Regions from separate parts of the Phyllobacterium sp. CCNWLW109 genome, predicted to be linked through region 3. Evidence: riboswitches for the same ligand, from Rfam matches in the RefSeq annotation. Region 3 holds a riboswitch; each other region holds the start of a gene.

Evidence for each region. Region 3 has a riboswitch for cobalamin ahead of V9K92_RS18090 (CbtB domain-containing protein). Riboswitches for the same ligand answer to the same signal wherever they lie in the genome.
Region 1: it holds a riboswitch for cobalamin, as region 3 does, so the genes downstream of both, V9K92_RS14360 (hypothetical protein) here and V9K92_RS18090 (CbtB domain-containing protein) in region 3, are expected to answer to the same signal.
Region 2: it holds a riboswitch for cobalamin, as region 3 does, so the genes downstream of both, nrdH (glutaredoxin-like protein NrdH) here and V9K92_RS18090 (CbtB domain-containing protein) in region 3, are expected to answer to the same signal.

Annotation. Positions count from the first base shown of each region.
Region 1 is NZ_JBBCBK010000003.1:781,313-783,575, forward strand. Features, by position in the region: gene V9K92_RS14355 (glutamine synthetase beta-grasp domain-containing protein) at 1-402, shown strand, start outside; cobalamin riboswitch at 539-761, shown strand; gene V9K92_RS14360 (hypothetical protein) at 864-1,127, shown strand; gene cobF (precorrin-6A synthase (deacetylating)) at 1,124-1,897, shown strand; gene V9K92_RS14370 (GAF domain-containing protein) at 2,037-2,263, shown strand, end outside.
Region 2 is NZ_JBBCBK010000001.1:974,350-976,612, forward strand. Features, by position in the region: gene V9K92_RS04780 (MFS transporter) at 1-625, shown strand, start outside; cobalamin riboswitch at 735-957, shown strand; gene nrdH (glutaredoxin-like protein NrdH) at 1,202-1,423, shown strand; gene nrdI (class Ib ribonucleoside-diphosphate reductase assembly flavoprotein NrdI) at 1,438-1,851, shown strand; gene nrdE (class 1b ribonucleoside-diphosphate reductase subunit alpha) at 1,821-2,263, shown strand, end outside.
Region 3 is NZ_JBBCBK010000004.1:544,500-546,762, reverse strand. Features, by position in the region: gene V9K92_RS18095 (CbtA family protein) at 1-606, opposite strand, end outside; gene V9K92_RS18090 (CbtB domain-containing protein) at 732-911, opposite strand; cobalamin riboswitch at 961-1,193, opposite strand; gene V9K92_RS18085 (cobyric acid synthase) at 1,254-2,263, opposite strand, start outside.

The sequences.
Region 1 (2,263 bases), on a different contig from region 3:
TATCATTGCAAGCCGCTCGGCGATACTGATTGGAATGGTTCGGGCATGCATGCCAACTTCTCCACCACCTATATGCGTGAAGTCGGCGGCAAGGATTACTTCGAAAAGGTCATGGCGGCATTTGAGCAGAATTGCGCTGCCCATATCGCCGTATATGGACCGGACAATCATATGCGCCTTACCGGCAAGCATGAAACCCAGTCGATCCACCAGTTCAGCTACGGCATTGCTGATCGCGGTGCATCAATCCGCGTTCCGCACAGCTTTGTAAACAATGGCTATCGCGGTTATCTTGAAGATCGCCGTCCGAATTCGCAGGGCGACCCCTACCAGATCGCGTCGCAAATCCTGCGGACAATTTCTGAAGTGCCGGAAGATGCGGAAGAAGTTCTCGCCGCTTGATCTTGTTTGAATAGTTTGGAATGGCGCGGGCACCAGCCTGCGCCATTTTCTATTGGTGATGCGCCGCATTCAGCCGTTTACCGGTTTCCCCCCGATAAATTTACGCCTGCCTGTTGACCTCAATAGGTGGGCTGGGTTCATATAAGAGTGTTCCGGTTCTCCCGTGCTGCAAAGCCGGGAGCTAAGAGGGAAGCCGGTGAAGTGATATTCACCAATGCCGGCGCTGCCCCCGCAACTGTAAACAGCGAGTTGCTGTCGCTTGAATTCGTTCAGGCAAAAGGTCACTGGGATTTCCCGGGAAGGCAAGACAGCAATACTGACCTGTGAGCCAGGAGACCTGCCGAAACATGATGAACGTCCACGGGCGGGGTGTCCCGGTGTGTCGCTTGCAATGGTTTGCCGCAGGCTGACTATCTGCAATCTTCGCGCTTGACCCTTGTTCCCAACAATCGGGGTTAAGCATGATACTCGGCGCCAATACTAATCAATATAACAACCCACAATCGGTCAACGCGGCAACTGTGCCGGAAGACGTGTTTTTTGCCTGGCTGCTTTCCCGGCCTCGCGGCACCAATATCGTTGCAGCTGCAAGTCAGGAGTTTATAAAGCTTGAGGCCTTTGCCGGAAAACATGCGGGGGCAAAACGCCTCCACGAACTGTTCTGTGCTTTGATCGAAGAGAGTCAAAGGCCGGAACTATCGTCGGCCTCGCGTGTGCCCCAGTGAAACGCAAAGTGCTCATCATCGGAATTGGCGCGGGCAACCCAGACTACGTGACCATACAGGCAGTCAATGCGCTCAATCAGGTCGATGTGTTTTTCATTCCCGATAAGGGAGCTGAGAAAGAGCAGCTGTCCCGCATCCGTCGGGAAATTTGCGAGCGTTTCATCACCGCCCCCCACTACCGCATGGTGGATTTTGAAACACCGCTGCGCCAGAAGCCTTCCTCGACCTATCGTGCGAGTGTCAATGACTGGCATGATAAGGTGGAGGCAACCTATGAGCATCTGCTGATGGAGGAACTGGGCGATGATGAATGCGGCGCATTCCTCGTCTGGGGTGATCCGTCGCTTTATGACAGCACGATCCGTATTCTCGACCGGCTGAACGCCAAGGGCAATTTCGAACTGGACTATGATGTCATTCCCGGCATTACCAGCATTCAGGCGCTCACGGCAAAGCATAAGGTTGTGCTCAATCGAATCGGCGACTCCATTACGATAACCACAGGGCGCAAGCTTGCCGAAGGTTTTCCGAACAATTCGGAAAGCGTGATTGTGATGCTCGATGGCGAGGGCGCGTTCAAGGCAATTGATGAAGACGTCGATATTTATTGGGGTGCTTACATAGGAACGGAAGACGAGATTCTCATGTCCGGCAAACTGCGCGATGTCGTTGACGATATTGAGCGGTTGCGAAATGTTGCGCGCGCACAAATGGGCTGGATCATGGATACATATTTGCTGAAAAGGTCATATGACGAGAATGGAGAATAGCTGCGATTATAACCGGGGGCGTTTTGGACCTACGCCCTTAAATCGCGTCGGTAGAGCAGCCCCGGTTGCCGCCATCAATAGGTGACTTGACGTAGGCGAGAACAGGCGTCACCCTGTGCATGGACTTCGGAGGAGGACCATGGGAACGCAGGATGACGGCTTACATGCCGAGCATATCCAATCTGCCGTGACAGGTGACGCTGCTGCGCAGTCAGCGGTTGTTGCATCGTGGGGGCGTTCAATGCGTCTCTACGGCTTGAAGCCTGATGAGGGCACGCCGCCAAACATGCTAACCGATCAGGAATTGCGTGAAGCGCGTGAAGAGCTGGGATCTCTCATAGAAACCGCAGAAATCGCACTCGACCG
Region 2 (2,263 bases), on a different contig from region 3:
ATTATATGAAAGCAGAGAACTGCAGCCAACGACGGTGGCCAACACATTACAGCATGAAGGTCGCCACGTGGTCATTGGTGCTTTTGCACCGCTTGCGAGTTTTGCGCTCTTTCATATGGTAACGGTATTTCCACTGTCTTGGGTCTTCCTGTTTACGGATCAGGGCCCGGCCCGCTTTCTTTTGATTGAAGCATTCGGAGCGGCTGTGGGCGTCATTACCGTGTTTGCGTCGGGCACGATTGCCGACCGCGTCGGACGCCGGAATCTGCTGGGCGGCACCGCCATAGCCATTGCCGTGTTCAGTGGATTTGCTCCTCAATTGCTTGATGGCGGCGACATCGGCGAACTGATCTTCATGATCCTCGGATTTATTTTGCTTGGTCTGTCCTTCGGCCAGTCATCCGGCTCAGTGGCCTCGCGCTTCTCAAAGAAGTTCCGCTATACCGGCTCGGCATTGACCAGCGATATGGCATGGTTGTTCGGGGCGGGTTTCGCACCGCTGGTCGCGCTGCTGCTATCCAGCCATTTCGGCCTGATAGCTGCGGGCGGCTATCTGCTCTCCGGTGCTGTGTGCACGCTTATAGCCCTCAGCTTGAATCGTCAGACCGACAATCAGGACGTGTAGTCCCTTCCTCACTCATTCCATTTTCGTGCGCAGCGCCAAATTGATTGGCAGCTGTGCATAGTTTCAATTTTGGTTTGATCTAGCTGTTGACGGATTTTTAACATCCACTACTATATATAGTGTTCAAGGTTCTTCCGATTCGCGAGAGTGGGAAGCTAAGACGGGAATACGGTGAGTGGTGCCAATAAGGTACTGTGATGCCGGAGCTGCCCCCGCAACTGTAAGCGGCTAGCACGTGTTCGATACTGTCACTGGGGCTCTAGGCCCCGGGAAGGCAAGAATAAGTGCGTTGATCTGCGAGCCAGGAGACCTGCCTTGATCTGATGAGTCCACCGGCGGGGTGCCGGAGCGGTCGCGCCAATGCACGGGGATTTTCCGTGTAAAACGCTTCCCTGCCCCTCCACGAGCGAGCTACAGGGTGAAGTGCATGAGAAACCTATCCAGCGCATTGATTGTGGGCGACCCGCCGTAAATCGGGCGGCACTTGAGTAAGTCATACAGTTTTAAACCAAACTAGCTGGCAGCAATCAGAGCTGCCAGACCATGTTCTCACGACCAAAATCAAATGAGGAAGTCATGAATATTGTCGTTTACAGCAAGCCGGCCTGTGTCCAGTGCACCGCCACGACCCGAGCTCTTGACCGGCAGGGTATGGAGTATGACGTTATTGATATTTCCAACGATCAGGATGCTCTCGAACTGGTTCAGAGCCTCGGCTACCGCCAGGTACCTGTGGTTGTCGCCGGCGAAAAACACTGGGCCGGTTTCCGCCCGGATATGATCAGCACCCTTGCCTGAGAGGGATGGGTGTCATGAGTGGGATCGTCTATTTTTCGAGCAGGTCGGAGAATACCCACCGTTTTGTTTCCAAGCTGGGCTTCACCTCACAACGGATACCGATCGGCTCTCGTGAGGAGCTGAAGATCAACGCACCCTATATTTTGATCGTGCCAACATATAGCGGCGATGGCGGCAAGGGTGCCGTTCCAAAACAGGTGATCCGCTTCCTCAACCAGGCGGAAAACCGTTTAAATCTCCGCGGCGTGATTGCCGCGGGTAACAGTAACTTCGGCGCGACCTTCGGGATTGCGGGCGACATCATCTCTGCCAAATGCCAGGTGCCTTACCTTTACAGGTTCGAGCTGATCGGCACGGAGCAGGATGTCGTAAACGTCAAACATGGATTGGAACGATTTTGGACACGCTCACGCTCGAACGACCAGTGACAGCCAACGAACCAGTGCTGGATTACCACGCGCTGAACGCGATGCTGAACCTTTATGATGAGGAGGGCAACATCCAGTTCGATCAGGATCGTATGGCGGCGAAGCAGTATTTTCTGCAGCATGTGAACCAGAATACGGTGTTCTTTCACAATTTGCGCGAGAAGCTCGATTACCTGGTAACCGAAGGCTATTATGAGCGCGCGGTGCTTGATCAATATTCCTTCAATTTCATGCGCGATCTGTTTGACCATGCCTATGCCAAGAAATTCAGGTTTCCAACATTTCTTGGCGCATTCAAATATTACACCAGCTACACGCTGAAGACCTTTGACGGAAAACGCTATCTTGAGCGTTACGAGGACCGCATCTGCATGGTGGCGCTGACGCTGGCGCAAGGAAATGAAACCCTGGC
Region 3 (2,263 bases):
CGGAGGCACCGCTGATGTCAGATCTTCTGCTTCCGGTGCGCCATAAATATGGGGAGCGACAATCAATATAACACCAAGAAGCTTAGCCCAAATCTGCTCACGCAGTACGATCAGATAGACGCCGCCCGCCGTCAGAATGACAGTTATCAGCCACCAGGTCTGCCGCATGGCTAGATCGGCTGCAGGCATAGCAGGCAATTCAGGGGCAAGGCTGAACGCCGGTGCAAAATTGAAGATGAAAAATCCTGCAAGCCCCCAATAGATTCCGTTCTGAAGGGTAATGCGACGACCGAGGAAAAGCGCCGCAGCACCAGTGATCAACGCAAAGCCTGCTCCAGCCACCAGATTGATCAACAACGTATTACCGAGACGTCCAAATGGCAGTTCGGGACCCGCGTCTTCCGCATGTTCGTGCGGAGTAACCGCCGCAGGTGCAGATTCGCTCGCAGAGGCAGGCGTATCATGGGAATGACCTCCGCCACCCGCACTTTCATACTCTTCCGCATGCAATATGAGCGGTACATTTTTTACATACATGGCCGGTGTTAGAATTATTCCGGCAAACAGACCGGCTATGATTGTAGCCAGCAAATATTTGACCAACATGGAGTCCACTCCCCAATTCCAAAAGCGAGACGCCGGGCACCTGCAAAGGCCCCGGACCAAACAAACCATCATTATTTCAATGCTTAAGGGTCGATAGCTGAATCAGCATTTCAGCTATCAAAGACTCAATGGCAAGGAAATCCATATGAATGGCGGGTGTCGTGTGCTGTGTCATGCAGCGTTTCAGAATGTGAAAGACCGACGCCATAAATAATAAACACGCCGAGAAGCAATGACGCAACAGCCGTCGTCAGACGCGATGCGAGTGGGAGAGAAATCGTATTAGAAGTACGAACAGTAGCCATAACAACCTCCGTGCAGGGCCAGAAGGGAAAATCCCCCTCGGTTTTGGGCACTATTACCCTGTGATTGGCAGGTCTCCTGGCTCGCGGGTCGCAAGATAAATGCCGCCTTCCCGGTTTCCCAGTGACTGCCGTCCGCTTTCGCGTTCAGCATGGCATATATCCTAACCGCTCTACAGTCGCGGGGTCGGCTGCGGTGGGATCGCCCTAATGGGTACGACCGTCGCATTCCCTTTTGATCCCTGGCCTTTGGCCAATGCGGGAACCAATCATCTGCTGAACGTTATTCACCAAGCGCTCTAAAAGTCAAACGAATCTGCGACACCTTGATCGCTGCCTACGCCGTCAGACACGTTTAAGCGCAAACAATGCCTCGATATCCAGAACTGACTCCAATTGCGCTGCAATGGAATCGAGCGCCGCATCTACACCAGCGTGATAATCGAGAGCGCCAGCAGATATTCCCATGGACTTTAAAAGTGCTGCCCGGAATGCGTCCGCGTTGAAAAGCCCGTGCATATAGGTACCGAATACTTTGCCGTCAGCGGATATTGCACCATCCGCTATGCCATCAATATTCACGGCTGGCCGGATGCAATCGGGGCCAGTCGTTCGACCAAGGTGAATCTCATAGCCCTTCAACGGTATGTCAAACTGCAATGAATGGGCTTGGACATTGCGCACGGTCTTCTCCGGCTCCATAACTGTATCAATATCGAGATAACCAAGACCTCTAATTTCCCTGATATTTCCTTCAATCCCTTGGGGGTCAGATACTGTTTTACCCAGCATCTGGAAGCCGCCACAAATGCCGATAATATGACCACCTCTGCGCCTGTGCTGATCAAGATCGTGGTCCCAGCCATTTTCACGGAACCGTTGAAGGTCACCAATGGTGGATTTGGAGCCCGGAATAATGACCAAACCTGCATCTGCAGGGATTCGCTCGCCACTTTTGATCATGACGACCTCGACTTGCGGTTCAGCTATCAGCGGATCGAAATCATCAAAATTGGCAATGCGATCAAGCACTGGAACGGCAATTTTCAACGCCCGCCCATCACCTTTGACCAGCCGTTCCAATACAACCGAGTCTTCCGCCGGAAGACGGGAGGCATCTTTCAACCAAGGGACAACCCCGAAGGACGGCCAGCCCGTAAATTGTGTGATAGATTTCAAACCGTCATCGAAAAGCGAAATGTCGCCACGAAACTTGTTGATCAGATAACCGGAAATCATATCCCGATCTTCAGGCGAAAGAATTGCGTGCGTGCCGACAATCGACGCTATCACCCCGCCTCGATCAATATCGCCAACCAGAACCACAGGCACATTGGCTTTGACGGCAAAGCCCA